Regions from separate parts of the Sphingobacterium sp. UBA3549 genome, predicted to be linked through region 3. Evidence: riboswitches for the same ligand, from Rfam matches in the RefSeq annotation. Region 3 holds a riboswitch; each other region holds the start of a gene.
What was found. A riboswitch is a leader RNA that binds a small molecule or an ion and turns the genes downstream of it on or off. The one in region 3 is predicted to bind S-adenosylmethionine.
Positions count from the first base shown of each region.

Region 1 (10,521 bases), on a different contig from region 3:
GATGGCAATCTCACTCAGATCGTTTCCAAAACGTTTTTGAATATCTGTTGCTACTAATTTTAGAAAGGCTGTCTGCATCGTGCTATTATTTTACTTCAATTAATTGATTTGATTTTGCATAATAGAGAAAGGCCCTAACATTGTTGTAGCCTAGATTCTCTAGATTTTTTTTGTAGTTATCGACTTGATACTGATGTCCGATATAATCTGTCTGCGTAAACTTGAAATCGAGTACGATTGTTTCCTCTTTGGAAGTGAAGACCTTATCCGGCCGAATGGTTTCGCCCTTGGCGGTAATGATACTGGCCTCATTCCAGATCTTATAGTTTCCGGTAAGCCATTTATTAATGATGGGATGCTTCCAGATTTGATTGATCTCCTGCATGAGGAAGGGCTGCTCCTCCTTGGAAAGGATACCTTCCTGGATCAGTTGGCCAACCAGTTTATGGATGTCTTCTTCGTTTGAAATCTGAGCCATAATATCATGTGCCAATATGCCATACTGTGCCGCTTTTTCCAACATCATAATATCATTGATACTTCGCGTACTCGCTTTTTCTAAAGCCATTTCCAGTTCTTTGGAAATGGGATAATGGCTTAACGAAATAATACGGTCATTTCGAAACTTCGCTTTTCTTTTTTGGATTATCTGATCAATATATAAGACTTTATTTTCGAGTTTAAACGGGGATTCTGGAGTCTCTAAGACTTGGAAGAGCACATCGCTTATGTATTCGTCTTTCTTATCATAGCCTGTAATCTCTCCTGTCTTTTTGTCGACGGATTCTTTAAAGCACGGAGCAGTAATATAAAGGTGTTCAACGGCGCGGGTTGTTGCCACATAGAACGTATTAAGGGCGTCCATGTAGTTGAATAGCATCTCTTCAAAATATTGTTTGAAGAATATAGATTTGCCGACGGTAGATGTGTATTTGATTGGAATTTTTCCCAATTGAGCAAATGGAGTTTCGGATGTTTCAATCCAAAAATCGCCGTTGATCATGCCGTCGAGATCCCATGAACAAAATGGAATCATGACCACGTCATAAGCCAGCCCTTTTGATTTGTGTATCGTCGTTACCTCAATCGCATTGATTTCTCCATTGGAAGGGAGTACAGCCCGGTTGCCATCTTCTTCCCAGAACTCTAAGAATTGTATAATGCCACGTTCGCCATTCGTGGAAAACGTTGAGATCATATCTTTGAATGCGAGGAGGTAAGGGAGGTGAATATTGTCCGTGGTTGTGAAACCGTAGATTTCGATAAGCTTTTCAATCAAGTGGACCAATGGCTGTTTCTGTGCCATTTCCCAAGAGTCAATTAAGGCTTGAGGTAGAAAATCTTTAAGCTCATGGATGTCATTTGTGGCAAATTTTAACCATGCATTCTGATCAACGGTCGTATTATTCTGTATATGCTGATAGAGATAGACGATCTTTGCTTTATGAATGGTATGTTTCTCCGAATTATAGACTAATGCTTTCAGCGTTTCGATCAGTAGTAAAACGGCATCATTGCTGGCTAGCGACAGCGCATCTCCTGATATGACTTCAAACGTGAGCTGTTGCTGTTTTTTGAAATCCATGAGTTTCTGGATAACCAACTTGGCTTGTGAATTACTACGCACTAAAATACCGATCTGTTGGGGTTGATAGCGTTCGTCGAGTAGCCATTCGCTTATTTTTTGGCATAAATTTACAAGTGATTCTTCGATAACCTGATTTCGTCTGTAGCGTCCATCAGTAACGGGAATGTAGGAGATCTCAATGGAACCTAATTGGTCAAGTTTTCCTTTTTTATGTTCAGGCACCTCCTGTTGGCTGTTTTCATACGCTTTGACAAGCATGCTATCATTGCCTGAGGAAGCCCACCACTGTTTGCCTTCTTCATCCAGGCTTTCGGATACTTTTTCATTTAATACCTGTTGCAAATGTTTTGGAATACTGTTAAATAGGTAATTGTTTAAATGAATAATATTTGGAAGACTTCTAAAATTGGTATCGAGACTTCCGTTTTCGATAAAGGTTGTTTTGCTATCGTTGTCCAAGTGAAAGGCATGGACAATTTGTTGTTCTACCTGTTGGAGTAAAATTCGCCAATCGCCATTCCGCCAGCGATAGATGCTTTGTTTAACATCTCCTACAATCAGGTGTTCGCTGACAGTACCTTTGGCATCTGCCAATGCATTGATCAGTAGCGGACTATAGTTTTTCCATTGAATGCGCGAAGTATCCTGAAATTCGTCAAACAAAAAGTAGTTAAAGCGATTGCCGATTTTCTCCCAGATAAATGTTGGGTCGCTATTTTCATCAAGTCCGAGTTTGTTTAACAGAATCTGAGAATCGGAAATTAACTGGGCACCATTGTCGCGTCGCCACTGTGTCAGTAAATCGCTCATTTCTTTGAGTAAACGCAGGTAATAGAGGTTATTCTGTACCGCTTGATAGGCAATGTAAGCAGATAGGTTGTCGTGTAACTTTTGGAAGGACGCCAAGATAGGGCTGAACGCAGCCATAAGATCATGACGTATATTTTTGTCACTATCCGTAAAAGCATCTTCATTATCGATTAACAGAAGGTATTTTTCTATTATCTTGGCAATTTCAGAAGCGCTGAGTTTTTCCGTCTTTTTGCTGGTTTTGCTAGCTGAGATTATCTTATTGCGCGATTTACCCTTCAGGTCACTTTCAGTGAGGTTGAATTTTTTGAATGTCTCACTAAACGCTTCAATTGTCATGGATAGCGCTTCGGTAAATGCGCTTATCTTCTGTTCAATCTCCTGATTAAGGATATTAAAAACCTCCTTGGGATTTGCTGAGTTGATATAACTATCAAATTCCTGGAAATTTTCAGAAAAAATAAGGCTCGCCAAACTCATTAATTGCTGACGGTAGTTCCAATTTTCATTTTTTGCTATCTTCTTTTCAGCATAAGTTATAATCCAATCGAGTAGATCGGGGCGCTCATCCAGTAATTGATTGAGCATAACTGTCAGCTCATTTTTCACTTTATTGACATTCATTTCAATCTTGTAAGCCGCATCAAGATTAAGTTCATATGTAAACGCGCGGATGACCTTTTGGGAGAAACCATCAATTGTACTTATCGTAAAATGACTATAATCATGTAAGATACGGCGATAAACACGGTGAGCTTTCTCCTGCACAAGATGTGAAGTCCAACCTGGCTGTTGTGCCAGTAATAACTTTCTGAAATCTTCAATTTTAGGGCTAGGATGGCCTGTTGCCAGGCCATGGAGTACCGATAGGATACGTTCCTTCATTTCGGCAGTTGCCTTATTGGTGAATGTCACCGCCAAAATTTCCTTATAGCTATTCTCGTTGGATAGGAGAAGGGTGAGATAATGTAAAGTCAAGCTAAAGGTTTTCCCCGAACCGGCTGAAGCTTTTAATATTTTTAATGGCGCAACGGATTTCATAGAATGAAGGTAGAAAGTAAAAAGTGAATTGGCAAAAATGAGGAAGATTATTTTAATTGAGAAAACAGCCTTAATTTGATTCTAATTTATTAACCAAATTATTGTTTTATGATATATACTGGTGTCGTAATATGAGTAGGTGTTGCCTTCGGGCGAAGCCAACAGCTGTACACATTACTTTAGGTGTTGACGGCAGAGCTGGTGCAATGAGATATGTTCTAAAAGGGGTGTTCAAGGTGTTAAGGATGTCATTTTCAGCGAAGTTTATAAAATTATGTTTATGAATAGAAAAAAATAACTATCTTTGCATCCCCTCTAGTATGAAGCTCGGGGGATATGTTGAATACATAAAATAAATTAAAAAATGGCAACTAAAATCAGATTGCAAAGACACGGTAAAAAAGGACGTCCTTTTTACCACGTAGTCGTAGCGGATTCTCGCGCTCCACGTGACGGTAAATTCATTGAACGTATTGGTTCTTACAACCCAAACACTAATCCAGCAACGATCGTTTTGGATTTTGAAAAAGCTTTGGACTGGATGAACAAAGGTGCTCAACCGACTGACACAGCTCGCGCTATCCTTTCTTACAAAGGTGTTCTTTACAAAAAACACTTGCAAGGTGGTGTGAAAAAAGGTGCTTTTGATGAAGCTGCTGCTGAAGCTAAATTTGCAGCCTGGACTGAAGCTAATGATGCAAGAATCTCTGGTAAAAAAGATGGTTTAGCACAAACTAAAGCTGATGCTAGAAATGCTGCTTTAGCTGCTGAAGCTAAGAAAAAAGAAGAAAAAGCTGCTGCTGTAGCTGCTAAAAATGCTCCTGTAGCGGAAGAAACTCCTGCTGAAGAGACTGAAGCTCCTGCATCAGAAGAAACTGAAGGTTAATTCTTTCATAAAGTATTCGAGAAAGCCGACTCAACCTTGAGCCGGCTTTTTTTGAAACAGCCTATAGGCTATAGTTTGCCATTATCATGTCTTACATCTAATTGCTAAATACGAAAATATGACTATTGATCAAAGCTTTTACATCGGTTATATCAGCAAAACAAGAGGGCTTAAAGGAGAAGTACAGCTATTTTTTGAATTCGAAGAATACGAGAGTTTGGATATGGATGTCGTCTTCGTGGAAGTGAACAAAAAGCTTGTTCCTTATTTTGTTGACGCCATCAAATTTCAAAAGAACAGTACCGCTTATGTGACATTCGAGGATGTGGATCATATTGATAAGGCTCAAATACTTGTACGTAAAAAGCTATATCTTTCCAATGATAAAATGCCGGAGCGTGATCCAGATGATTTTAGATATACGGATTTAATCGGTTTTTTAGTAATTGATGAAAACCATGGTGAACTGGGGAGAATAACAGATGTTCAGGAGTTTCCACAACAATTTGTTGCTACCGTAGATATGGATGGCAAGGAGCTGATGTTCCCACTTTCGGACGATTTGATCTTAGGTATTGATGGCGAAGAGGAGATTATTGAAGTTGAATTGCCAGAAGGCTTAGTGGATCTGTATAAAGAATAAGTATATCCTTAGGCTTATATAAATGAATAGCCTTTCATAGACTATCGCAGTAATTTATTATATTGGCATATATTATTTTGCCATAATTATTAATTGATTTTGAAATCGTTATTACTCCTGCTATTCCTATTTTCACTGTCTTCTTGTGCTTTCTTTGGAAAGAAAAAGGAGTTTCCTGAAGGTAATTATCAGATGATATTGGGCTATTCGAATGAGCAATATCATAAACTTAAGAGAGAATCTCCCCAGAATGTGGAGGCAAATACCTATGGGAATGATCCTACTTTATATCGGTCCTTTCTCTCACTCCATAATAAAGACCGCTTTGTCTTGGCGCTCGACGATATATTACTCTTCGGAAAGTATAGATTCAATGGTGACAGATTAGAGTTGACCGACGAGAAAAAAGGTAGCATCGCATTGGATATTGTTAAGGTAAAAAAAGATTTTATTCAGCTAAGAGGTGATTTTTCACAGTTTAACTCAGCGCGTGTACCTACTACCGAAAGACTTTATCTCAACTTTGCCTTAGATAAAACCCCTATACGCGAGACACCAAGCAAATTTGACAGTCAAGTGAATTTGTGGCGGAATGCTCCCGTAAGAGCAGAAAGTGAAAAGGAGGTCAAGGCGAGGGCATTGAATTTTGTTGATTATTCCATCGCTTACTTTCAACATATATCAAGTTCTGGTACACATCACGATTATCGAATGGATGGTGTTGAATCGCCAATTATTTATGCTGAGAACGGTATTGTGCTCAAGGCGTGGACAGATGTGCCGGAATCTTGGAAAGAGTTGTTTTACAATGAACAAGATGCATTGATCGCCTATCGCTATTTATTTGATGGCTTTAAATATGCATCGAAAGAGGAATACCACGTAACAGGACTTTTATTAATCACATTTTATCTCAAAAATCTACGGAATTCCCTGGCAGCGCATCTTTAGCCAATGATTCTCGATCCTTACTTTCGCCTGTTTTTTTAACATTTTTTGGTGGTGCATACATTTCTTTTGTTGCGTGTAAGCAGAGCCCAAAGGTCTTATTGCCCTATTTTCGGTGCCATTTTAGTCTTTTCGAAAAAATATTTTTGTCTTTTGATTTTTTAAAACGATATTAGCAACGCTTATAGAGAAAGGCCGAGGGAATAGACCCGTTGAAGCCTTAGCAACCTGTATTGTTCAAGGTGCTAAATTCTACCCTACTCCATGTGGGAAAGATAAGTTACATGAAGATAAACGATTCCTCGACGTGTGCGTTTCGATATAAGCCAACCAAACTAAAAAACAGTTTTTTAATGAAGATTATCGATCATATCCAGAATGCCAAAGGAAAAACATTATTTTCTTTTGAGCTATTGCCACCGGCGAAAGGGCAGGGCATCCAAAGTATTTTTAAAACCATGGATGAACTGATGGAGTTTAAACCTCCTTTTATCGACGTAACTTACCACCGGGAAGATTATATCTATAAAGAGCATGCAAGTGGATTACTGGAACGCGTTTCCTATCGCAAACGTCCTGGGACAGTGGCGATATGTGCAGCAATCATGAATAAATATAAAGTTGATGCTGTGCCCCATTTGATATGTGGTGGTTTTACTAAGGAGGAAACCGAAAATGCACTGATCGATTTGAACTTCCTGGGTATAGATAATGTCTTAGTATTGCGCGGAGATGCACGTAAGGGCGATGCTGATTTTATTCCGACGGATGGTGGACATGCTTTTGCAACAGACCTATTGGAACAGGTTGCTGATATGAATAAAGGAAAGTATCTGCATGAGGATATTGTCACATCGGAAAAGACTGATTTTTGCATCGGTGTAGCAGGTTACCCCGAAAAACACTTTGAATCGCCAAATTTTAATACTGACTTTAAATATCTGAAACAAAAAGTCGATATGGGGGCGGAATTTATTGTAACTCAAATGTTCTTTAATGTCGAAAAATATAAGGAATTTGTTACTAAATGTAGAGATAATGGAATACATGTGCCTATTATTCCAGGATTAAAGCCACTGACAACTAAAAAGCAGCTCGTGACCTTACCACGAATATTTCATCTCGATATTCCAGAAGAACTGAGCGATGCTGTTTCGGAATGTAAAACGAATGCCGACGTCAGACAAGTCGGAGAAGAGTGGTTAGTACAACAATGTCAGGAGCTGATCAAGTTTGGTGCTCCGGTTTTACATTTCTATACGATGAGTAATCCGGGTCCAACAAAGAAAATTGTAGAAAAACTAGCCTAACTCATAAAAATACCCGCGAAAGGGAGCTGATAAGCTCCCTTTTTCATTGTTAAGATATCCTATAATTGACCTTATAGCCGAGTCGTCGTGTTGGTAACGGAGTCATTTGCGTGCGTGCAAGTGTCAGTGTGTTTATTGTCAGGTACTTGTGTTAAATAGTGTTAATTAACATATTGGAATCAGGATAACTTTTTAACTTAAAGTCCTAAAAAGGATTTTAATAGAAGACCAATTGACCTTATGACGTACAACAGAATAAATTCTCTACTGGGTTTTGCTTGCGGACTCATTGCCACATGTGTATACATTGCTACCGTGGAAAAGACGGTAAGCTGGTGGGATTGTGGTGAATTCATTGCCTGTGCTTACAAGCTGGAAGTAGCACACCAACCTGGGGCACCATTGTTTCTTCTGATTCAGAATGTATTTTCAAACTTGGCTTTGGGTAATGCAGGTAAAATCGCCTATTGGATGAATATCGGATCGGCAATTTGCAGCGGGCTTACGGTTACATTTTTATTTTGGACGATAACAGCAATTGCCAAGAAGATACTCCGCGAAGACAAATACGCACCTTTATCCAACTGCTTGCAGATCTTCGGCGCAGGAATTGTTGGTGCAATGGCATTTAGTTTCAGCGATTCATTTTGGTATTCGGCCGTAGAATCCGAAGTTTATGCGATGTCGTCCTTGTGTACAGCAGTTGTGTTTTGGGGGATATTAAAATGGGAAGCTCGTGCTGATGAAGAAGGTAGTGATCGTTGGCTGGTATTTATCGGTTTTGTTATGGGGCTTTCTATTGGAGTCCATTTATTGAATCTTTTGGCTATCCCAGCGATAGCGATGGTGGTCTATTTCAGAAAAGCAACTCAGGTGAGTGCGAAAGGTACCTTAAAAGCGTTTGTAGTAGGTGTACTGATCCTGGGAGCCGTTTTGTGGGGTATTATTCAATGGTTGGTTGGCCTGGCTGCTAAAGTTGACCTTGTATTTGTAAACTCACTTGGAATGGGATTTGGTTCCGGAATTTTCTTCTCGTGCTCATTGCTGGTAGGATTGATAGTTTGCGGTTTGTATTATTCGTATACAAAGCGCAAATACACGCTCAACACCGCTTTGTTAGTTTTTTGTTTTGTTTTATTTGGATACAGTTCCTACACCATGGTCATGATCCGGGGAAAAGCAAATCCATCCTTGAATAATAATGCGCCGGATAATGTATTTTCTTTTTTGGGATATTTGAGCCGGGAACAATATGTCCGGGAGCCATTGCTCAAAGGCCCGTATTATGATTCGCAAGTGGTTGGTGTAAAGAGTAAGACAGGCTATCGGAAAGATCAATCGGCGTATGTACCCTTTACACAGATAGACAAATATCAATTTGATAAGGAAACCTTTTTCCCGCGTATCTACAGCCAAGATGGAAACCATCAAGCCTATTATAGAAGTTACCTCAATTTGAAAGAGGGAGAGCAACCACAATTCTCCGACAATTTTAAATTCTTTTTCAATTTTCAGCTTGGCGATATGTATACGCGCTATTTCTTATGGAATTTTGTCGGTAGACAGAATGATCGACAAGGGTATGGGACCTATAGCGATGGCAACTGGCTGTCGGGGGTCAAAGCATTCGATAACTGGCGACTAGGTGCGCAAGATAAACTACCGCAATCGCAGGCACATGATCCGAGCCGAAATACCTATTTCTTTCTGCCGCTGCTTTTGGGAATAGCTGGTGCGGTATGGTTGTATCGAAACAACAAGCCTTATACTTTGGTCGTAACCCTGCTGTTTGTATTTACCGGAATAGCGATTGTTGTTTACCTAAATCAAACGCCCATGCAACCTCGGGAGCGGGATTATGCTTATGTGGGCTCTTTCTACGCCTTTGCAATCTGGATTGGATTGGGGCTGATCGCATTGGTTCGTTTTTTCAAACGTTTTGTACGAACACGTTATGCTTTGGCGACTGGTTTATCTTTTGCGTTGCTGGGCGGCCCCATTATTTTGGTTCATCAAAACTGGGACGATCATGATCGATCGGAGAAATCGATGGCAAGGGACTTGGCGCGTAATTATCTTGAGGCCTGTGCTCCAAATGCAATCCTATTTACGTATGGCGATCATGATACATTTCCGGTGTGGTACTTACAAGAAGTAGAAGGTGTGCGTCCCGATGTACGGGTGGTCGTCTTAAGTTATCTTACCGGTGATTGGTATATGCAACAGGCCAGGCAGCCGACTTATCGAGCAGCAGGCCTCCCCGTGACAATTCCGGCAGAAAAGACAAAAAAAGGTGTCCGTGATTATATCCCCTTTGTGGATAGGCAACTCGACAAAGCTGTTGATGCAGGTCAGTTATTACAATTTGTGACGTCAGATGATCCCGATTATAAAGTTCAGTTGAATTCCGGTGAGAGGGAAAATTATTTCCCCTCAAGAAAAGTCAAACTGGACGTTAATAAAGCGGAGGTCGTCAAGAAAAATGCAGTTCCATCTTATTTGCAGGAAGCTATTGTATCAATTATGGAATGGGAGATACCAAATGACCACCTAACAAGGGCAGATTTAACAATCTTATCGGTGCTTGAAAATAACAAATGGAACAGGCCCGTCTATTTTTCAAATATGTTGCCAAGTGATCTTAAATTAGGATTAGATAAATATCTTGTTAATGAAGGTTTCACGTCTAGACTGATGCCGGTCGCAGCTACAGGTGCGTCAACAGAAAAGCAAATTGAGCAAGCCGGACTAGTGAACATTGAAGCTTTATATCATAACATTATGCACACGTATAATTGGGGCAATATAAAAAACGCTCGATATGTTGATACGGATTCATTCCGCTTTTCAAGCATGTATGCAAGAGATATTTTTGGAAAAGCAGCGCGTCTGTTGTTGGCTAATGGCCAAATAAAACAAGCAGGAGAAGTTGCTAAAAAAGCATATGATCAATTACCTGCGCGCGTGTATGCTATGTCAGATGCAGTCAACTATGCTGATATTATTGATAGTCTATATCGTTCTGGACAACCTCAGCTCGCCAATAATATGATGGATCGAAATCTAAATTATGTAGCTGAAAATATGGAATATTTGCATCAACTCGTAGTGGATAAGAAAAATTTAAGCTTCGAATGGAATGATATTCAGGTTGGATTGGACTCGGTAGATCGCTACCGTAAAATTTTATCGGATGCGAAAGAGGATAAACGATTAGCGCGTGTCGAGGGCTTAAGGCGTCAATATCAAAACTGGTATGGTCTAGAGTAATGTTTGTAACAAACGAAGCCAATGT
Region 1 is NZ_DFOE01000037.1:313,231-323,751, forward strand. Features, by position in the region: gene B2W36_RS20140 (PD-(D/E)XK nuclease family protein) at 1-78, opposite strand, end outside; gene B2W36_RS20145 (UvrD-helicase domain-containing protein) at 86-3,439, opposite strand; gene B2W36_RS20150 (30S ribosomal protein S16) at 3,804-4,325, shown strand; gene rimM (ribosome maturation factor RimM) at 4,444-4,968, shown strand; gene B2W36_RS20160 (hypothetical protein) at 5,068-5,919, shown strand; SAM riboswitch class I at 6,096-6,198, shown strand; gene metF (methylenetetrahydrofolate reductase [NAD(P)H]) at 6,270-7,226, shown strand; gene B2W36_RS20170 (DUF2723 domain-containing protein) at 7,467-10,496, shown strand.
Region 1: another riboswitch for S-adenosylmethionine. It lies ahead of metF (methylenetetrahydrofolate reductase [NAD(P)H]); the one in region 3 lies ahead of metE (5-methyltetrahydropteroyltriglutamate--homocysteine S-methyltransferase).

Region 2 (10,521 bases), on a different contig from region 3:
TTCCCAAATTATTTTTAAAAAAACATCAAAAAAATTTCAATTTTTAACAAAAACACGATATTTTTGAAAAACAAAATCAACAAAACTGTAATTTAACTACAAAATACAAATGTCGAACCTAAGATTCAAAGCAGTAGAAGCAGCTGGCTCACGCCAAATCGCTTCATTTGAAAAAGTTGAAACTAAAAAAGCAACTGACATCTACGGAAAGAATGTTTTTTCCGTAAACAAAATGAAAGACTACCTTCCTAAAAATTCATATAAGGAGTTAGTTGCATCCATTGAGGAGGGCCAAATTATTTCAAGAGATTTAGCTGAGCATATCTCACAAGCGATGAAAACTTGGGCACTTAATCACGGTGTTTCACATTACACACACTGGTTTCAACCCCTAACTGGTTCGACTGCTGAAAAACACGATGCATTCTTTGAACCTGATGAAAACGGTGAAGCAATTGAAAAATTTACAGCTGACGCATTAGTTCAACAAGAACCAGATGCATCGTCATTTCCGAATGGTGGTATCCGCAACACGTTTGAAGCTAGAGGTTATACTGCTTGGGATCCATCTTCTCCAGCTTTCATCTATGAAACAGGAGCTGGTAAAACACTCTGTATTCCTACGGTTTTTGTTTCTTATACAGGAGAATCATTAGACTATAAAGCACCTTTGTTAAAAGCTATCAATGCCGTTGATAAAGCAGCAACTGATGTCGCTCAATATTTTGATAAATCTGTTACCAAAGTCAATGCCTCTTTAGGTATTGAACAAGAATATTTTTTGGTCGACCTTTCTTTATATAATGCTCGTCCAGACCTTCAATTAACTGGCCGTACGTTATTTGGACACATGTCTGCTAAAGGGCAGCAATTGGAAGATCATTATTTCGGTGCCATTCCAGAACGCGTATTGGCTTACATGGTGGATTTGGAAAATGAAGCTTTAAAATTAGGTATTCCATTAAAAACTCGTCACAACGAGGTTGCTCCGTCGCAATTTGAGTGTGCGCCAATGTATGAAGAGATCAACTTGGCAATCGACCACAACCAATTGTTAATGAACCTCATGGAGCAAGTAGCTTTACGACATAACTTTAAAGTATTGTTACATGAAAAACCATACTCTGGTGTTAATGGATCGGGTAAACACAACAACTGGTCTCTCATCACAAATACAGGTATAAACTTATTGTCTCCGGGTAAAACTCCGAAGAATAATTTGATGTTTTTGACTTTCTTTGTCAACACCATCAAAGCCGTTTATGAATATGCTGATTTAATGCGCGCTTCTATTGCGAGCGCAAGCAACGACCACCGTTTGGGTGCAAACGAAGCTCCTCCAGCAATTATTTCAATTTTCTTAGGTTCTCAATTGGATGAACTTCTTGAAGAAGTTGAATCGGCCCGCGTCGCTAAAAAAGTGAAAGCAGAGGCGAATTTATGGCATGGAATTCCTAAAGTTCCTGAATTAAAATTAGACAATACAGACCGTAATCGTACATCGCCATTTGCTTTCACCGGTAACAAATTTGAATTTCGCGCGGTCGGTTCTTCGGCAAACTCCGCTTTACCAATGACGGTATTGAATGCAATCGTTGCTGCACAGTTGATCGAGTTCAAAACAGAAGTTGATAAACAAATCAAAAAAGGCACTAAAAAAGATCTCGCGATCTTAAACGTAGTCCGCAAATACATCAAAGATTCAAAAGCGATCCGTTTTGAAGGTAATGGATATAGTGAGGACTGGGAAAAAGAAGCCGAAGCTCGCGGTCTTTCGAACATCAAATCTACACCTAGAGCGCTTGACGTATATGTTAAAGAGGAATCTTTGGCATTGTTTGAGTCGCTCGGTATCTACACAAAACGTGAATCAGAAGCTCGTCATGAGATTTTACTGGAAAACTTCTACAAAAAATTACAGATTGAAGCTCGTGTGATCGAAGAAATGGTTAACAACCAAATCGCTCCTGCGTGTTTCATTTATCAAAATGAATTGATTGAAAACGTCAAAGGATTAAAAGACCTTGGTCTTGCTGCTGCGTCGTTCAGTTCTCAATTGAATTTTGTAGAACGTATATCATCACATGTTAATACCATCTTGGAACAAGCTGAAGCGATGCGCCAAGAACGTAAAAAAGCAAATCAAATCGAAGACGTTCGTGAAAGATCAATCGCGTATGATGAATTGGTTAAACCTTACTTTGATGTCATTCGTTATCATGTCAACAAATTGGAGAAAATTGTTGATGATAAAAAATGGCCTCTACCGAAATTAAGAGAAATCTTATTTTTAAGCTAAGATAACTTCCCTAAAACAAAAAGAGCCTACGATATCGCAGGCTCTTTTTGTTTTAGGGAAACGTTCGCTATATCTTGCTCCTTATCTCCCCTTACAACAGTAGCTCCTATTTTTTTAATCGATTATCTTCATCATTGTTACCAGCCTTCTTATTGACTGACTTAATATTCATATTACCAAAACGATAAGAGACTGACAATCGGATAACCCGACTATCATATCCATTTCGTATACGATAGTATCCATTTTCCTGATAACTCGACAATCTGCGCTGACCTCTTGTATTCAACACATCATTTACAGCCAACTTCACATTCAATTTTTTGTCAAGAAATGTTTTTCCAGCACCTAGATCGATACCATAGTAAGACTGAAAACTAAATACCCCATAAACTGCTGGCGAAAAATAATTGGCTGTCAGCTCCAGATTTGTTGTTTTCCCAATTCGAATATCATGATTGGAACTTACCTGGAAAGATAACTTTTCTAATTGGCGTTGCGCTCCGGAGTGTTCATCCAAACTAAACTTATTATAAAAAGCGCTGGCATTGTTAGAAATACTCCACCATTTGAAAAGCTTAATGGGTATATTGACATTCATATTGTAATAATCAAAATAAGCCAGGTTTCGGTCTGTCTGTGCAATAGCTTTGGTCTCCGAATTGCTTTCTATGACCTGAGTGATGGCATCGTTAGTCCTTTTGTAGCCCAAACTCAATAAATAGCGTTCTTTAAAGGTATAATTTACTTCATACGAATTGGTATATTGTGGATTTAAATAAGGGTTGCCATACTGATACGTGTATTGATCCAAATAATACACAAAGGGATTCAATGCCCCATAATCAGGGCGGTCAATACGTCTGCTATAACTCGCACCAAGCTTATGATCATCATTTATCTGTTGCTGTACAAATATTGACGGGAAAAAATCAGTATAGGAACGTTCTGTTTGTTGCCCAAGCGTCACCGAGTTTCCCAGGGAGCTCGTATTTTCAACACGCAGTCCAGTTTGTACCGAAAATTTTCCGAACGATTTATTTAGGCTGAAATAAGCTGCAGCTATATTTTCATTATACAAAAACTGATTACTTTGACCATTATTTTGCACGAACTCGCCTTGCTGATCCTGATCTTCGTACAACAAATTATTAGCTGTTTTTACACGGCTATATTTTAAGCCCGCCTCAAGTTTCGTCGTTTTATTAAAGGGATGCACAAAATCGGTTTTAAAAACTAATATGTTTGTCTTAGAAAGCATATCATTGCGGAAAATATTCGGTGATTTAAATTCCTCCCAATTTGCGTCCAGAAAACGGTTTCCAACGGTGCTATTGTCATTATTTTTCGAATATGAATAATCTCCATTAATGGTCAATTCAGTCCCTAAAGTATCAAATGTCTTTTTGTAGTTAAGATTATAAGTGAAGTAATGGTATTTAAAATCTGACAAATTGCTTCCTAATACAATCGAATCAAGCTTACCTTTTTGAGAGGCGATCAGATTACTTCCCGCGCGTGTTGAATGGCCATTACTTACGTTACCGTTAACCACAAATCCAATGACCTCCTCTTTTCCTAGGTTAAAATCTCCCGCAAATTTGAAATTGCGGCCTCGATAACGGAATTTCGAATAAGAATCCGAATTAAAAAAAGTCGTCCCGGTTTTGGTATCTACAGCTCTATCGATATCTAAATCATTAAATCCTAAGGCAGTTGCGTAGTTATAAGAAGAAAATAAATTCACCCAATTGTTACGATGGTTTATTAGAAAGCCACCATCCGCCTTTGTATATTTACCTTGCCCTAAATTGAGGTTTAAACTAACATTACTTCCAAATAGCGTATTCTTCTTTGTCTTAATATTAATAATTCCTGCATTCCCTGCGGCATCGTATTTTGCGGGTGGATTGGTGAGTACCTCGATCGACGCTATTGCATTGGAAGCCGTATTTTCCAATAATCGCGATACTTCATCCGCAGAAAGATAAGTAGGCTTACCATCAATCATGATAATCACATTACTTTTTCCACGCAGATTGATCTTTTTGTTATCTAAAGTTACTCCTGGAACCTTTTGCAGGAGCTCCAATGCGTTATTCCCTGTTGCCAAAATACTGTTTTCGACATTGAGTACAACTTTATCGAGATGACTTTCAATCAATGGCTTCTTACCGATCACCTGCGCCTCACTCAACACTTTACTTTCCACCTGTAAACGAATCGTATCCAGCATCTTGAGATCTCCCGTAATTACGACCATTTCAGCAGAATGATAAACAGCATACCCTACCGTGGACACACGTAGGCTATACTTGCCCTCGGGGATCGCAGACAACACAATTTCTCCATTTTCGTTGGATAAAGTTCCCTTTAATAAGATATCATTGGGCTTCCGAAATAGTGAAATATTTGCAGCCACAATAGGCTGGTTGTCTTGTCCAACAACGACTGTATGTAATCTTACCCCGTCAGACTGTGCTGAAACGGGTCCGGCAATAGAAAACAGGACTAAAAAAAGTGAAAATAAGAGCAATTTAATTTTTTGTGGTTTCATAATGTAGTTTCTTTAGGCTATCGATTAGATAGTCAACTTCATAATAATGACAACAAACCTCGTATATTCATTACACATTGACTAGTAGAAATAGATAGATCGTCCGATTCACTCGGTAGACAGCCAAATAACATCGGTAAACCATATCCTTCACTGATCGATGCTAAAGCCGGTAAAATCATCCCAGCTAATCTTGAATCTCCAAGAAGCACAGCGCAAGAAAAGCACATCGAATCAAAATAAAAATTCAAAAAATAAACAAAATTCAAAACAAATAAAATGTATAATACAAATATTAAGCATAATATTTGTATTTTTACGGCGAAAATTAGTAAACTGATTGATGAGCATTGAATCATTAAAGAAAAGATTCTACCTTTTTTATATCCATATTATCCGATTCATCCAGGGAGAACATACTGGCGATGCTTTGCGCAATGTATCTATCAGCATTTTGCCGAGTTTGGCGATCTATCTGTTGGGTGCACCAGCAAACGCAGCCATCGGTATTGGGGTGGGATCATTATTGACTACATTAACCGATCCTCCAGGTAATCGGAAAGATAAATTTTCTTCCGCTCTTGTTTGTATTCCCACTTTCTTTATTGCTTCGCTTCTTACAGCCTTTCTTTTTCCTTATCATTGGCCGCTGGTTATTTTATTGAGTTCCGCAGGCTTTATCTGCACTTTTTACGGGGTTTTAGGCCCCCGTTATGCCGCAATTGGGAACATGACATTGATTCTGATGAGCTTTGTCATCGGCATGGCCCCTCAACATCCGCTTTCAGTGAGCTTACAAATTACTGCAGGCGCCAGCATCTATTATTTCTTTAGTCTATTGCAGGCTTACATACAACCCTATCGCTCTTTAAAACACGCCATGGCCAATGGGTTTCACGGTTTATCTCAATTTCTATTGATACGTTCTGAATCTTACGATCCGGATATTCCGCTGGACTTGACTTACAGCCGCGTCGGAAAAATTTATGGTCAGATCAGTGAACAACAGGAGCAAATCAGATCCCTCTTATTCAGGGAAGAAAAAATCATAAGCCAACGCTGGCACAAAAGCAACTATTGGCTTAGTCAGGTCTATGGATTAATTGATTTACACGAATTAATTATTGCATTGGATCATGACTATGATGCCATTCGAAAAAATTTGCTGGATACCGGTAGCCTTCCCATAATTCGTCGTAGCATAACATTACTGGCCTTGGAAATCGATAGTTTTTCGCAGCCTAATAAAAGGTTTCGCTATGCAGAGCAGCGCTACGATAACCACAGTAAAATCAATGCGCTGTTGTTGGATCTAAAGGAGATTCAAGAACAACAGACTGCCCCAGCAGATGGTATTCTCGCTTCCATCATCCGTAATATTGAAGCTATTATTGAAGTTCTCAAACGGATTCAAGTTGCTTTTTATCAAAATCAAGAAATCAAAAACAAAATTGACACCAATGAGTATCAGCAATTTATCAATCGTCCTTTGCGTAATTTAAGTGATATCAAGAGCAGACTCAATCTCCATAATCCAATTTTCCGTTTTGCACTCCGGATGGCCGTTCTCTTCGGAACAGGCGCATTGATCGGCATTTCTTTCTTGGATTTTAAATATACTTATTGGATCTTACTCACTATTGCCATCGTTGCGAGACCTGCATTTTCAATGACCAAAACACGCAATATAGAACGCATACTAGGTACACTTTCGGGAATTGCCGTCGGAATACTCTGTTTGGTCTCCATTGACTTTCTGCCCGTTCTTCTTCAAATTGCCGCTATTGGATTATTTGGATTCTTCCTATTCAACCGATCAAATTATATGGTCAGTGTGATCTTTATTACGCTAGGCATAGTCATCGCATTAAACTTATTTGAAGGAAATATTAATATCATTTTAGGCAGTAGAATAATTTTTACTTTAGTTGGTGCGCTGCTGGCAATAGCGGGCTATTTTTTGATACCCGTACGCCAAAGCACGAGCATGGTCCACTTGGCAAAAGAGGTCGCATTATATAACCACCATTATTTTCAAATTATCAACAAACGCCTATCTGATGATCTGCAAAGTTCGTTCGACATTCGACTGGCTCGGAAAAAAGCACAGACTGCCATGGCTCTCTTTTCCGATGCGATCAATCAAATGAAGAAGGAACCTGAACACAAGTGGGTAGACTGGTCCCATATCCATCATTTTCAAGCACTCTCCTATCGCATCAATTCGCATTTGGTTGGTCTCTCCATATCGTTAGGTAGAAAAGCGAATCACGACATACAACAGGGTATACACTGCAGAATTGATGCTTTAAAACCCCTTTTAACCTACTTAGATCAGCTGGCAGAAAATATCAACTTAAGAAAACCATAAAGGCAAGCTATGTATTTATGTATCAATATTGAATAACAAATATGCGATTACAGCTCCCGAAGTAACGCTCTTTTAAGTAAAAAAAACGTATTTCTTTTGCTTTAATAAAAAAGAAGTTTATATTTGTGTCGTCTTCGAAAGAAGATTTCTAATCAACACCTTCCTTAATCAGTAGGTCTTGATTTATAAAGAAGTGGCGAGAGACTGGCTCAATGACCCACTGGCAACCTTCAATTTGCTTGAAAAGGTGCCAATTCCTGTCCAAAATAATATCGTTTTGGAGCATATAAATGATATAAGACAATGCTTATTAAATTACTGAAATCCATTAAAAATTCAGGTTCAATACAACTGAACCTTGCGAACAGCAAAAGTGTACTACATCGTAAAAAAGTATCGATGCGAATGCGTATGCATACACACTTCCCTGCTTGTTAAAAATCATTTCCTTTTTCTTGGATAACGATTTGACAGACCTTCCAAGTAGGTGTGTATGCTTCTCTTTTACCTTTACAAATTCTTTTTTGAAACCTTAAAATCTGATCTATTATGTCTTCTAACAAAAATTTGAAATTCGAAACACTACAGGTTCATGCTGGCCAAGTCGCTGATCCTACCACAGGATCCAGAGCAGTTCCTATATATCAAACAACATCTTTTGTCTTTGAAAATGCAGAACATGGGGCCAATCTATTCGCATTAAAACAGTTTGGAAACATTTATACCCGGATCATGAATCCAACTACGGATGTATTTGAACAACGGATTGCAGCTTTAGAAGGTGGTGTTTCCGCAGTCGCAGTTGCATCTGGTCAGGCAGCGCAGTTTATTGCATTAAATAATATTCTTGAAAGCGGTGACAATTTCGTTGCAGGGTCCAACTTATATGGAGGTACATTCAATCAATTCAAAGTTGCATTTAAACGGCTAGGTATTGAAGCTCGTTTTGCCACCGATGCTGAAGCTGATAAAATAGAAGCGCTCATTGACGATAAAACTAAGGCAATCTATGTCGAGACAATAGGGAACCCAAGCTTCAATATTCCTGATTTTGAAAAAATTGCCGCTGTAGCCAAAAAATACGATTTGCCATTAATTGTTGACAACACATTTGGAGCTGGGGGTTATTTATTTAAACCTTTAGAGTATGGCGCAAATGTGGTCGTTGAATCGGCAACGAAATGGATTGGTGGGCATGGAACAAGCATTGGCGGCGTCATCGTTGATGGAGGTAACTATAACTGGGGAAATGGGAAGTACCCACAATTTTCTGAACCATCTGAGGGCTATCACGGATTGGTCTTTTCAGATATTTTTGGTGAAAATGGCCCATTTGGCAATATACAATTTGCAATTCGCGCACGTGTAGAGGGATTGAGAGATTTTGGACCAGCACTCTCTCCTTTCAATTCATTCTTGTTGTTACAAGGCCTTGAAACATTGTCTTTACGTGTACAACGGCATGTCGACAACACGTTGGAAATCGCTAGATGGCTTGAGGCCCACCCTCAGGTAGAAAAGGTAAATTATCCAGGATTAAAAAGCTCTCCAAGTTTCGCTAATGCGCAAAAATATCTTAAAAATGGGTACGGCGCAGTGCTTTCTTTCCAGCTAAAGGGCGATGCAGCACAGAAAGCCAATGACTTTATCGACAGTTTAGAATTAATCAGTCATTTAGCTAACGTAGGCGATACTAAATCGCTGATTATTCATCCAGCCGCAACGACCCACCAACAATTGAGTGACGAAGATCAAGCGCATGCGGGTGTGTTCAAAGGACTATTGCGCCTGTCAGTGGGAATAGAACATATTGATGACATCAAAGCAGATTTACAGCAAGCTTTTGATAAAATCAACTAATTAGACTTTAGTCGGCTATAAAATTTAAATGTAAAATGAGTAAGCATATTTATCTGCACCCGAAGCCTTTTGTATTTGAAAATGGACGAGAGCTTACTGATTTACAAATCAGTTATGAGACGTTTGGCAAACTTAATCCAGATCGCAGCAATGTGATCTGGGTATGTCATGCCCTAACGGCCAATGCGAACGTCTTGGATTGGTGGCCGGGCCTTTTTGGAACCGATGACTTATTTGACCCGAGCGACTATTATATCATCTGCGCCAACGTCATTGGGTCGGCCTATAGCAGTAGCAACCCATTGTCTATTAACCCATCCACTGGGCACCCCTATTATCTATCATTTCCGGAGTTTACGGTAAAAGATTTGGCCTGTGCACACCAATTTCTTGCTGACCATCTGGAAATCAAGCGTATTAACGTTCTGATCGGGGGCTCATTAGGGGGGCAGCAGGCATTGGAATGGGCGGCGTCCAACACAATCGCAATCGATCATTTAATCGTCGTTGGCACAAATGCTGTTCATTCACCATGGGGTATTGCATTCAATGAGAGCCAACGCCTTGCCATTACAACCGACCGCACCTTTTATGCCAACCATCCTGATGGCGGTGCTAAGGGACTAAAGGTGGCACGTTCAATGGCATTGCTGTCGTACCGTAATTATACAACCTATAGTAATACGCAGAGCGAAAATGATAATAATAAGCTAGGCGACTACAAAGCGTCATCTTATCAAAACTATCAGGGGGAAAAATTAGTAAACCGCTACAATGCTTACAGCTATTATTTCCTGACTAAAGCAATGGATAGCCACAATTTGGGGCGCGGTAGATTGTCTATTGAATCTGCATTAGCAAGCATTAGCTGTCCAACATTGGTATTAAGTGTCAATACAGATTTATTGTTTCCTCCACAAGAGCAACAATTCATAGCACAGCATATTCCCAATGCTCGTTACGAAGAGATTGAATCAACCTATGGTCATGACGGCTTTTTAATCGAAACAACAAAACTAACGGAAACTATTAGCCACTTTCTGAGAGCGGAGAAAGCATGTGTTCCTGAATTAGTATAAGAGATTGAACAATATAATAAGAGAATATAAGAAGAGATATGAGCAATAAATTAACAATAGGGATGTTTGGATTTGGTGTTGTAGGCCAAGGTCTTTATGATATTATCAAAACCAAAAATCTTAATCTGGAAATCAAGAAGTTCGTCATTAAAAACGGTAATAAAAAACGCTCGCTACCAGCGGAGCTGTTTTCTACTGACGCGGAGGCAATTTTAGGTGATCCAGAAATTAATACTGTTGTCGAACTGATTGATGATGCCGAAGCAGCTTACCAACTAACTGTTCGCGCACTGAAATCGGGAAAAAATGTGGTTTCAGCCAATAAAAAAATGATTGCGAGCCATTTGGAGGAACT
Region 2 is NZ_DFOE01000035.1:121,444-131,964, reverse strand. Features, by position in the region: gene B2W36_RS18130 (glutamine synthetase III) at 110-2,299, shown strand; gene B2W36_RS18125 (TonB-dependent receptor) at 2,406-4,856, opposite strand; gene B2W36_RS18120 (FUSC family protein) at 5,200-7,227, shown strand; SAM riboswitch class I at 7,408-7,520, shown strand; gene B2W36_RS18115 (O-acetylhomoserine aminocarboxypropyltransferase/cysteine synthase family protein) at 7,777-9,087, shown strand; gene B2W36_RS18110 (homoserine O-acetyltransferase family protein) at 9,123-10,166, shown strand; gene B2W36_RS18105 (homoserine dehydrogenase) at 10,205-10,521, shown strand, end outside.
Region 2: another riboswitch for S-adenosylmethionine. It lies ahead of B2W36_RS18115 (O-acetylhomoserine aminocarboxypropyltransferase/cysteine synthase family protein); the one in region 3 lies ahead of metE (5-methyltetrahydropteroyltriglutamate--homocysteine S-methyltransferase).

Region 3 (10,521 bases):
AAAGACCATTGTAAGATTGTTACAGGACCTGTTAACATACCTTTCACCGGACGGTTTGTCAATGATTGTGCGTAAGATGACCAACGTACAGTCATATCTTCTGGACGGTAGACATCACCATAGATAATTGGAGGTTTAACACAGCGAGAACCGTAAGACTGAACCCAGCCGTTTTGTGTGAAAGCGTATCCGGCTAATTGTTCACCGAAGTATTCCACCATGTCATTACGCTCGAATTCCCCATGTACCAAAACATCGATGTCCAATTGCTCTTGAAGGCGGATGGTGTTTTCAGTTTCTTCTGCGATTGCTTTATCGTATTCCGCTTGTGTAATAGCACCTTTTTTCAAATCTGCTCTCCATTTACGAACATCTTTTGTTTGTGGAAAAGAACCTATCGTTGTGGTAGGGAATGCCGGCAAGTTAAATTTCGCTTGTTGCGCTGCTTTACGGTCTGCAAATGCTGAAGTACGTTTTGCATCGTCATCAGTGATATTGCTTGTACGTGTTTTAACTTCAGGTTTGTGAATTAATGGAGAAGTGCGACGGCTTTCAGCAGCAGCTTTGTTCGCTTCAAAACGTTTCGCTGTTTCCGCATCAACTTCGCCTTCTGCCAGTACAGCTAAGTCTTTTACTTCAGCTAATTTTTGTTTGGCAAAGGCTAACCAATTTTTTACTTCAGCAGGTAATGATTGTTCATTATGCTCATTATCTAGGTCAAAAGGAACATGCAATAAAGATGAAGAAGGAGCCACCCAAACGCGGTCTTTTCCTAATGCATCAACTGCTTGCTTGATTTTAACCAATGACTTTTCGTAATCGTTTTTCCAGATGTTACGGCCTTCAACAATACCTAAAGATAATGTCAATGAAGCGGGAACTTTAGCTAAAACGGTATCCAGTTGGTTTTCACCACGGACAAGATCCAAATGTAAAGCATGAATAGGCAAATTAACCGCGATATCTTCGTTATCTTTTAACGCTTCGAAATAAGTGGTAGCGATTAATTTGATGTTTTTTGCTGCAGCAGCTAATTTTTCAAAAGTAGGCTGATATAGCGCTTTTACTTTAGCATCTAAATCCAATGCTAAGAAAGGTTCGTCAATCTGAACATATTGCGCACCAGCTTCAGCTAGTTTAGACAATATTTGCTCATATACAGGGACAAGTTTATCCAATAAATCGATCCTGTCGAAGCCAGCTTCTTTTTCTTTACCGATCAATAGGTAAGTGATCGGACCAAGTAAAACTGGTTTAGTATCAATGCCCAATGATTTTGCCTCGTTGTATTCATTTAAGAATTTTTCAGAAGTCAATTTGAATTCTTGATCTTTTGTGAATTCTGGTACCATGTAGTGGTAGTTTGTGTCCAACCACTTGGTCATTTCCATTGCAGTTACGTCAATTCCTTCTTGTTGGAAACCGCGGGCCATTGCAAAATATAGATCTAAGCTGTAATTGTTGTCTACTTTATTCAATAAAGAATGGTAACGAGCAGGAATTGCACCAACAGTGAGGGTTAAATCCAATACTTGATCGTAAAAAGAGAAATCATTGGAAGGAATCAAATCTATTCCAGCATCTTTTTGTGTTTTCCAATTGCCTTCACGAATTTTTTTTGCTGTGTCCAATAATTCCTCAACAGAAGATTTTTTAGCCCAATAGGCCTCATTGGCTTTTTTCAATTCGCGGAACGCGCCCACACGAGGGTAACCTAAATTGTTAGTCAATAACATAATGAATGTTTTTAATATTTCTTTTTCAACTATATTTCTTGCTAGAGAGAGAAGGACACACTAGAATTCGGTGACTTCGGCTTATCATTCCCTTATCAAATAGGGTAGAATTTAGCACCTTGTCAAGGGACAGGTTGCTAAGGCTTCATCGGGTCTATTCCCTCTGCCTTTCTCTATAAGCGACGCTAAGTTAGCACATTTCTTTTTGAAATGCAAATTTTTTATAAAAGTGCGTCTATTTTTTATATTCTACTAAGAATGAAATTGTTTTGTTCTTTTATTTTCATCCATGAATTTGTGTATGTCATGCACCAATACGCTGTGCAGCATAAAAAAGGGGAATGACTGTATTTCTCATTCCCCCTTTTTTTTAGCTTACCAAAAGTTTGTAACCTTTTCCGTGCACGTTGACAATCTCCACTTTACTATCCTCTTTCAGGTATTTTCGAAGTTTACTGAGAAAGACATCCATACTTCTACCAGTAAAATAGTTGTCATCATGCCATATTTTTAATAAAGCCTCCTCTCTTGTCAATACATCATTTTTCTTTAGGCAGAGCAGGCGTAATAGTTCAGCTTCTTTAGTCGATAGTTTCTGCATCTGCCCTTTATAGGAAATCTGCTGACTTGTGTAATCAAAGAAATAATCGCCAATTTCAAATTTGTCTGCAACTACCTCTTCTTCTTTATCCCGAACACTGCGTTTTAGCAGGGCATTGATGCGAAGTAACAATTCCTCAACCCGAAACGGCTTGGTGATATAATCATCTCCTCCAAGTTCAAAAGCTTCAGTTTTATCTTCCATCATACCTTTCGCTGTGGCAAAGATTATTGGAACAGTATTGTTTGTTTTTCTGATTTCACGTCCAACAGAGAAGCCGTCTTTCTTAGGCATCATGACATCGAAGATGCAGAGGTCATAGTTATTTTTCTTGAATTGGGATATTGCTTCATCACCATCTGTACATAGTGTGACGTCAAATTTTCCCTTTAATTCGAGATAGTCTTTTAAAAGATCCCCCAAATTAGGATCGTCTTCTGCTAATAATATCTTTTGCATAATGAATACTTTAATTTTAACGAATTCCCTTGATGCTGATAAATCAGCTTCCTCTACCTTTGAAATTCTTTTACAGAGGAAATATACAAAAAAGGAACCTTTTATTTTTTTGTAGGCAAAATTACTTCAAAGGTCGTGCCCTTATCTTTTTCGCTTTTAACCGTAATTTTTCCGTTCAGTCTCCTCAGAATATCTTGTACATAACTTAGACCAAGACCAAATCCTTTTACATTGTGGACATTGCCTGTCGGTATCCGGTAAAATTGGTCAAAAATCTTTTGAAGGTGATCTCGGCTCATACCGATACCGTTGTCAGCTATAGTGACCACAATACTATCCCCGACGTTTTTTGATTGTATACTCACATGTAGATCACCTTTATTGTATTTAATTGCATTATCCAATAGGTTATAAAATACGTTTGAGAAATGCAGTTCGTCGCCAACGACGACATCTTTCGTGGCTGCCAGATCAATAGTGAATTTTCCGCCAATATTTTGCATTCTCAGTTGCATACTGTCCGTAACAGCAGAAACAAGATCGTTAATATGAACATCTACCTGATCTAGTTTTAAGGTTTCTTTTTCTAATCGTGCTAAATCAAGTACACGTTCGATGTGATTTCCTAATCTAACGTTCTCGTCGTAGATGATATTGGCTAATTTTTGAACGCGTTTATGGTCGGCATTGATATCGGGATCCTTAAGCGATTCACTAGCAATCATGATAGTCGCAACTGGCGTCTTAAACTCATGTGTCATATTATTGATAAAATCTGTTTTCATCTCCGAAACTTTCTTTTGTCTAAAGATGATAATCAGCGTGTATGCAAAACATCCCACCAATAAAAAAAGTAGCGCAAGCATAGGCAAAAGGAGATAGCCCATATTATCTGCGATGATCGCCTTTTTGTTTGGGAAATAAATCGTTAATTTTCCCGGTGCAGCACCAATGTCGCCTTTAAAGAGAGCAGTGGAGTACCGTGTTGTATTTGAAGGATTTTTTAAAGCCGCTTCGTCAAGGATATTATTGAGTAAAATATTGTTTGTGCTCCATATTTCGATATTAAATGGCGCTTTAATGTCGCGTTGAGCCAATTCCTCTTTGATAAGCTCTTGAACGATGATAATATTCAGTCGATCTTTCAATGGGCGTTTAGCTAATTCCATTCCAATAGCCACATCTTCAATATAGTCAGCCTTTTTACCGCCCAACATGGCAACAGAATCATAAACGTTAAACCCCGACCAAGAGTTCTTTTTATTAAGCACATCCAGTCTTTTTTCTAAATCAGCGATCGTTTTTGTAAGTTTTGCATTCTCTCTTGGAGGTAAGGTGGCTACCCTGAATTTGGTTTGCTGATCAACCAAGCCATCGAGCAAAGGAATAACAAAGCGCGTACTATCATCTTTTCCGCTCACCTGATCATCTACCTTCGATGCGTTTAGCATGATGAAGGCTTGTACTAGATTGTCATCGGTAAGCTCATTTGAAACAGAAAATTTGATGTATTTTTGGTACTCCGGTCTCTTGATGTATGTTTCATAAAATGAATTTTTAATTTCGATGACATTCGGATATAACGCACGTAATTGATCTTCTTGCTCTTTGAAGTTGGAGAAAATAGTATGCTGCTTGTTTTTTAACTCTTCAATTCTATATTGGATTTCGAGTTGCTCGGCTAAAAGGCGTTGTTTTGCCTGCTCTTGTTTGGATTTTTCAAGATTTCGTTCCTGTTGAACTTTAGCAAAGTCAACAACTTCCCTCCGTTCCAACTTTCCCGCAACAGCTGTTATCGCAGCATTGACGGATTCATCAAACAATTGGGATTTTTGACGATAAGAATCTCTTAAAAAATAGAATTGCATAGCCAAAACACCGATAAGGGCCAATGACATCAGTCCAATGATTAATACAATGCTATTTTTCTTCATTTGAATAGAGGGTTAAATAAATATAATTTTTACTGTATCACAAAGTTTATAGCGTATCGTTTGTTTCCATTTGTATATTTATCCTGAGGCCTACTTCTGATAGCCCCATGATTGACAGCTCATTTTCTAAATTGTTACAAATATAAAGATGCTAATGTGTTTTGAAGCTGTTTTAACAATGTTTAACAGCGATCTATTTAAAAATAGATGTGGTTGTTTGTAAATTAGTGTGGGTAATAGCTTATATGAAGAATTTTACCGTATTATAGATATATAATCTAATTAAGCTAATGTAAGCTATTTTTATTTCAATTTAGGATAACCAAGAGTCAATAAGCATGGATAAAGCATATGCTGATCCCACATGAGCTTTGGGACTCTAAAAAAAAGGATATAGAGATGAAAAATTACGTATTATCATTGGTATTGGCTTCTATCGGCCCCGTTGCTCTGGGGCAAGAAGCTAAGGTGAAACCGCAGGTTCCTCTACTGGAGGAAAAGAAATCGAAAATGCCTATTCTAAAATTAGACTCCTCAGATGAGAAGTATCACATGCCCGTTAAAAAGTTAAGGCGTATGGATAGTCTAGCTCCGATGCCCGGGACGGAAAAGATGCCTAAAGCAGATGGACAAGCTGCTGATCTTCCGCTCAAACGAATAAGCGATTCACTGAAGATGGAGGGCTTTAAATTAAAGATAGATTCCTTATATAAAAACAGACAAAAAAAATAGCGTTCCAAATAGAACGCTATTTTTTTGTCTATATGTTTACCTTCTACAACTGGGAAACACGTATTGTATTTGTTTTACCTTTTTCGATCAACGGAGTTGAAGCGGTATTAATAATGATTGCTCCGGGCTGAACGTAGTTATTTTTTACAATAAATTTGTTAACATCATGGATAGATCCGTCGGTGCTTTCGAACTTGTCATAAATAAAAGTTTTTACGCCCCAAAGTAAGCTGAGCTGTTTTAGCAGTTTTTGAGTTCCTGTAAAAACTAAAATATCAACATTTGGTCTATAACTGGTAATTTCAAATGCTGTTGCGCCTGAAGATGTCAATACAGCAATTGCGGAAGCATTTGTTTTTTGAGCAAGATAGACTGAGGAAGCACAGATAGCATCAGGAATAAGTGTACCATCGTGGATTTCACTAACTTTCTCATTATAATAAGGATAAGAAGTTTGTTCCACGTGAATAATGATTTTGCTCATTGTTTCGATCACAATTTCAGGGAATTCACCTACAGAAGTTTCTCCACTTAACATAACGGCGTCAGCCCCATCCAATACAGAGTTGGCTACGTCATTTACTTCTGCACGTGTAGGACGAGGTGTAGTGATCATGCTTTCCAACATTTGCGTTGCAATGATTACTGGTTTAGAAAGATCTCTACATTTTTGTACAATGATCTTTTGAAGTCCTGGTACTTCTTCCATGGGAAGTTCGACACCTAGATCTCCGCGAGCAACCATAACAGCATCTGTTGCTTCGATAATTGCGTCAATATTTTCGATCGCTTCAGGCTTTTCAATTTTTGCGATTATGCGCGCATGACTTCCTTTTGCTGCGATGATCTTTTTACATTGGGCAATATCTTCTGCTGAGCGTACGAATGACATGGCTATCCAGTCTGCACCATGGTCCAAAGCAAAGTTCAGGTTATCTAAATCTTCTTCTGTCAATGAAGGAATAGATACTTTGGTATTTGGTAAATTAACACCTTTACGCGAAGTAAGGACACCACCGTGTACGACTTCACAAGTAACTGTATCTTTATGGTTGGTCTCTAAAACACGAAGTTGAAGTTTTCCGTCGTCAAGTAAAATGATTTCGTTGGCTTCAACATCGTTTGGAAAGTTTTCGTATGTAATGTAAATTCTGTTTTCGTCTCCGATAAGTTCGTGTGTGGTGATTTCAACTTTTGAACCGTTAACCAGAACAGCTCCACCTTCTTTCATTTTTCCGATCCGAATTTTCGGACCTTGTAAATCGGCTAAGATGGCAACATTGAATCCTGTTTCATTATTTATTGCATTTATAGTTTCGATTACCTTAAGGTGATCTGCCTGGCTGCCATGAGAGAAATTCAACCGACACACATCAACCCCTTTAGCAATCATGTTGGTCAAAACTTGTTTGTCTGCCGAAGCAGGGCCTAATGTTGCGACAATTTTAGTCCTTTTTTGAACTTTTTCCATCTGTTATTTTGTATTTTAAATGTTCTTCATTAATCACAACAGATAGCGAGCTATGTTGTTGTGTTTTGTCAAAACTAAATCGAATTAATTTAGATCTAAACGGGAGTGTATTTGCTACACTAACCTACAGTTTGCTAAAATATGAGATTTTCTTTAGATTTCAATATTTTTGGTGATATTTCTTTTGCGATGACGACTTCGGGTAATTTGCTGATCCTTTTGATCATATGCGCTACATCTTCTTCGCAGATGAAGTTTTTGATAATGATAAAAAAATCAAAGTGCGGGTTTTCAGGAATTAAATAAGTTCCTTCGATGCTCTTATTGTTGATTAGGAAATATTCTGTGTCAGCGTCGGGTATAAGATAATGAAAAGCAGTGAAGTGGTAGTTGATTTTTTTCTTTGGGTCAAAGACAATATGATATTCTAGCTCCTCTTCGGATTTATTTTTTTGTCGTCCGTCATGATCATATTTGCTCTCCTTGCCTCTGGAAAAATTCAGGTTAGTCTCCTTGTTGATGAAGTGACAGAGTCGGTAATCTTTCAACGGGCAGGTGATGGCGAGTAGGGTGAAATCCAACTCTTCTTCCATGTCCATATCTAATCTTGTTACTAACTTATTGACCACTTTAATGCTTAAATTTATCTCCCTTTTATAACGAAGGTACTAATAATTTTAAGGTTGGAATATACTTTTTGTGTAAAATTTGAGTTAATTAGCTGAGTGTTTGGAATACAAAATATTTTTTGTTATACTTGAACTAAGTTAATATAGAGTGGGTTAGCTAGTATAATACGCGAATTAGTTCGGTCGCCTAACATGGTGACTTTCATCTAAATATCAATTTAGGTTTGAATTTTGATGAAATTTATTTTTCTTTGCACAGATTTATTAAACAATTAAACTATAAAATCATGTCAGATATCGCTTCAAGAGTAAAAGCAATTATCGTTGAAAAATTAGGTGTTGACGAAAACGAAGTAACACCAGAAGCTTCATTCACTAATGATTTAGGTGCTGATTCACTTGACACTGTTGAGTTGATCATGGAGTTTGAAAAAGAATTCAACGTTGCTATTCCTGATGATCAAGCAGAGACTATTGGTACTGTTGGTCAAGCAATCGCTTATTTAGAAAAAAACGTTAACTAACTAATTTAATTAGGCTAATCGTAATAAATGGAGCTTAAAAGAGTAGTAGTAACAGGATTAGGCGCCCTTACACCAATTGGTAATACCGTCTCAGCTTACTGGGAGGCTTTAATAAATGGTGTAAGCGGGGCTGCTCCTATTACGCATTTTGATGCGTCAAAATTCAAAACTCAGTTTGCGTGTGAGGTAAAGGGGTTTGATCCACATGATTTTATGGATCGTAAGGAAGCTCGTAAAGTCGATCCTTTTGTACAGTATGCAATTGCGTCAACGGATGAGGCAATTAAAGATGCTGGCTTAGATTTTGAAAAATTAGATACAAACCGTATCGGAGTAATTTGGGGTTCAGGAATTGGGGGCTTAACAACCTTTACTGAAGAAGTTGCAAATTTTGCAAAAGGAGATGGAACCCCGCGTTTCAATCCTTTCTTCATTCCTAAGATGCTCGTTGATATTGCTCCAGGACATATTTCTATGCGTCATGGTCTTCGTGGACCTAACTTTTCTGCAGTGTCGGCTTGTGCGTCAGCTACCAATGCAATGATCGATGCTTTCAACTATATTCGTATGGGGAAAGCTGATGTGATTGTTACGGGTGGATCCGAGGCAACAGTTAATGAAGCTGGAATTGGTGGATTTAATGCAATGCACGCTTTGTCAACTCGGAATGACGATCCAAAAACAGCCTCGCGCCCTTTTGATAAGGATAGAGATGGATTTGTTTCTGGTGAAGGTTCAGGTGCTTTGATTTTAGAAAGTTTAGAGCACGCTTTGGCACGTGGAGCAAAAATCTATGCAGAGATTGCTGGTGGTGGGATGAGTGCTGATGCACATCATATCACGGCCTCGCATCCTGAAGGTTTGGGTGCTAAACTAGCCATGACAATGGCAGTCAACGATGCAGAGATGGATTTTTCAGATATTGATTATATCAATGTTCACGGAACATCTACTCCTGTTGGAGATATTAGTGAAACTAAGGCTATTGTCGACTTGTTCGGTGAACACGCATATAAACTGAATATCAGTTCAACTAAATCAATGACTGGGCACCTTTTGGGAGCTGCAGGAGCGATAGAAACTATTGCTTCTATTCTTGCTGTCCAAAATGATATTGTCCCACCGACAATCAATCACTTTACGGATGATCCAGAAATTGATAATAAATTGAACTTTACATTCAATAAAGCGCAAAAACGAACTGTTAACGCAGCATTGAGTAACACATTTGGTTTCGGAGGGCATAATGCTACCGTTATTGTGAAAAAATATAAAGCTTAATGTTTGATCCTTCAAACATGGTTTGATAATATGAGCTAGCGACAGGTTCTTTAATTAGGACTTGTCGCCTTATTTTTAGAAGAGATGCCTTTTGCTAGGATATATAAATTATATATTTCGCCGGAGCGGGAATACGTTAGAAAACTAAAAAACCTGCTTGGATTTGTTCCCGGAAATGTACACTTGTACAAAATGGCTTTCAGACATAAGTCTGTGGCTATTACAATTAAAGAGGGCGCAAAGAATAGCAACGAACGTTTGGAATTCTTAGGTGATGCTGTTTTGGGTTCGGTTGTCGCCGAATTGTTATTTAAGAAATATCCTTATAAAGATGAAGGTTTCTTGACCGAAATGCGCTCGAAGATTGTCAGTAGAGCAAATCTGAATCAGCTGTCCCGAAAACTAGGATTTAATGAACTGATTCAGTTCGATGCACGAATGATCAGTTTTCCGAATAAACAAGGGTCGTTACTAGGCGATGCTTTCGAAGCATTAATAGGAGCCGTATATCTCGATAAAGGCTATGTTTTTACCAAAAGCTTCCTGCTAAATAGAATCATCAAGCCGCATGTTGATATTCTTCTATTGGAACAGACCGAAACAAACTTTAAAAGTAGGTTGATTGAATGGTGTCAGCATACGGGCAAAGAAATCGTATTTCAGCAAACAGACAATCCGCAGGGTGAATCTTCTAAAATGTTTAGTATTGAAGCCGTCGTTGATGGTGTCGTATGCGGACTAGGTCGCGATTTCAATAAAAAATCTGCAGAGAAATCAGCTGCGGAGAAAGCCTGTGAATTCCTTAAAATTCTAGAAGTAGAATAAAGGATTTTATTAACTTTGCCAAATATGGCAGTAGTAAAACCTTCTTTGGCAAAAGGAACGCGTGATTTTTCGCCTTCCGAAATGATCAAACGCAACTATATTTTCGATACACTGAAAACGGTGTTCAGAAAATATGGCTATAGTGAAATACAGACCCCTTCATTTGAAAATTTAACCACACTTACCGGTAAATATGGCGATGAGGGTGATAAGCTGATCTTTAAGATTCTTAATTCGGGTGATTACATGGCAAAAGCGCCAGACAGCCTGCTTCAAGATAAAAATTCCAATAAACTCATTCCACATATTTCAGAGAAAGCGCTAAGATA
Region 3 is NZ_DFOE01000017.1:189,240-199,760, forward strand. Features, by position in the region: gene metE (5-methyltetrahydropteroyltriglutamate--homocysteine S-methyltransferase) at 1-1,736, opposite strand, end outside; SAM riboswitch class I at 1,815-1,918, opposite strand; gene B2W36_RS09545 (response regulator transcription factor) at 2,107-2,796, opposite strand; gene B2W36_RS09550 (sensor histidine kinase) at 2,898-4,730, opposite strand; gene B2W36_RS09555 (hypothetical protein) at 5,130-5,462, shown strand; gene pyk (pyruvate kinase) at 5,506-6,933, opposite strand; gene B2W36_RS09565 (IPExxxVDY family protein) at 7,068-7,532, opposite strand; gene B2W36_RS09570 (acyl carrier protein) at 7,850-8,086, shown strand; gene fabF (beta-ketoacyl-ACP synthase II) at 8,114-9,367, shown strand; gene rnc (ribonuclease III) at 9,452-10,192, shown strand; gene hisS (histidine--tRNA ligase) at 10,217-10,521, shown strand, end outside.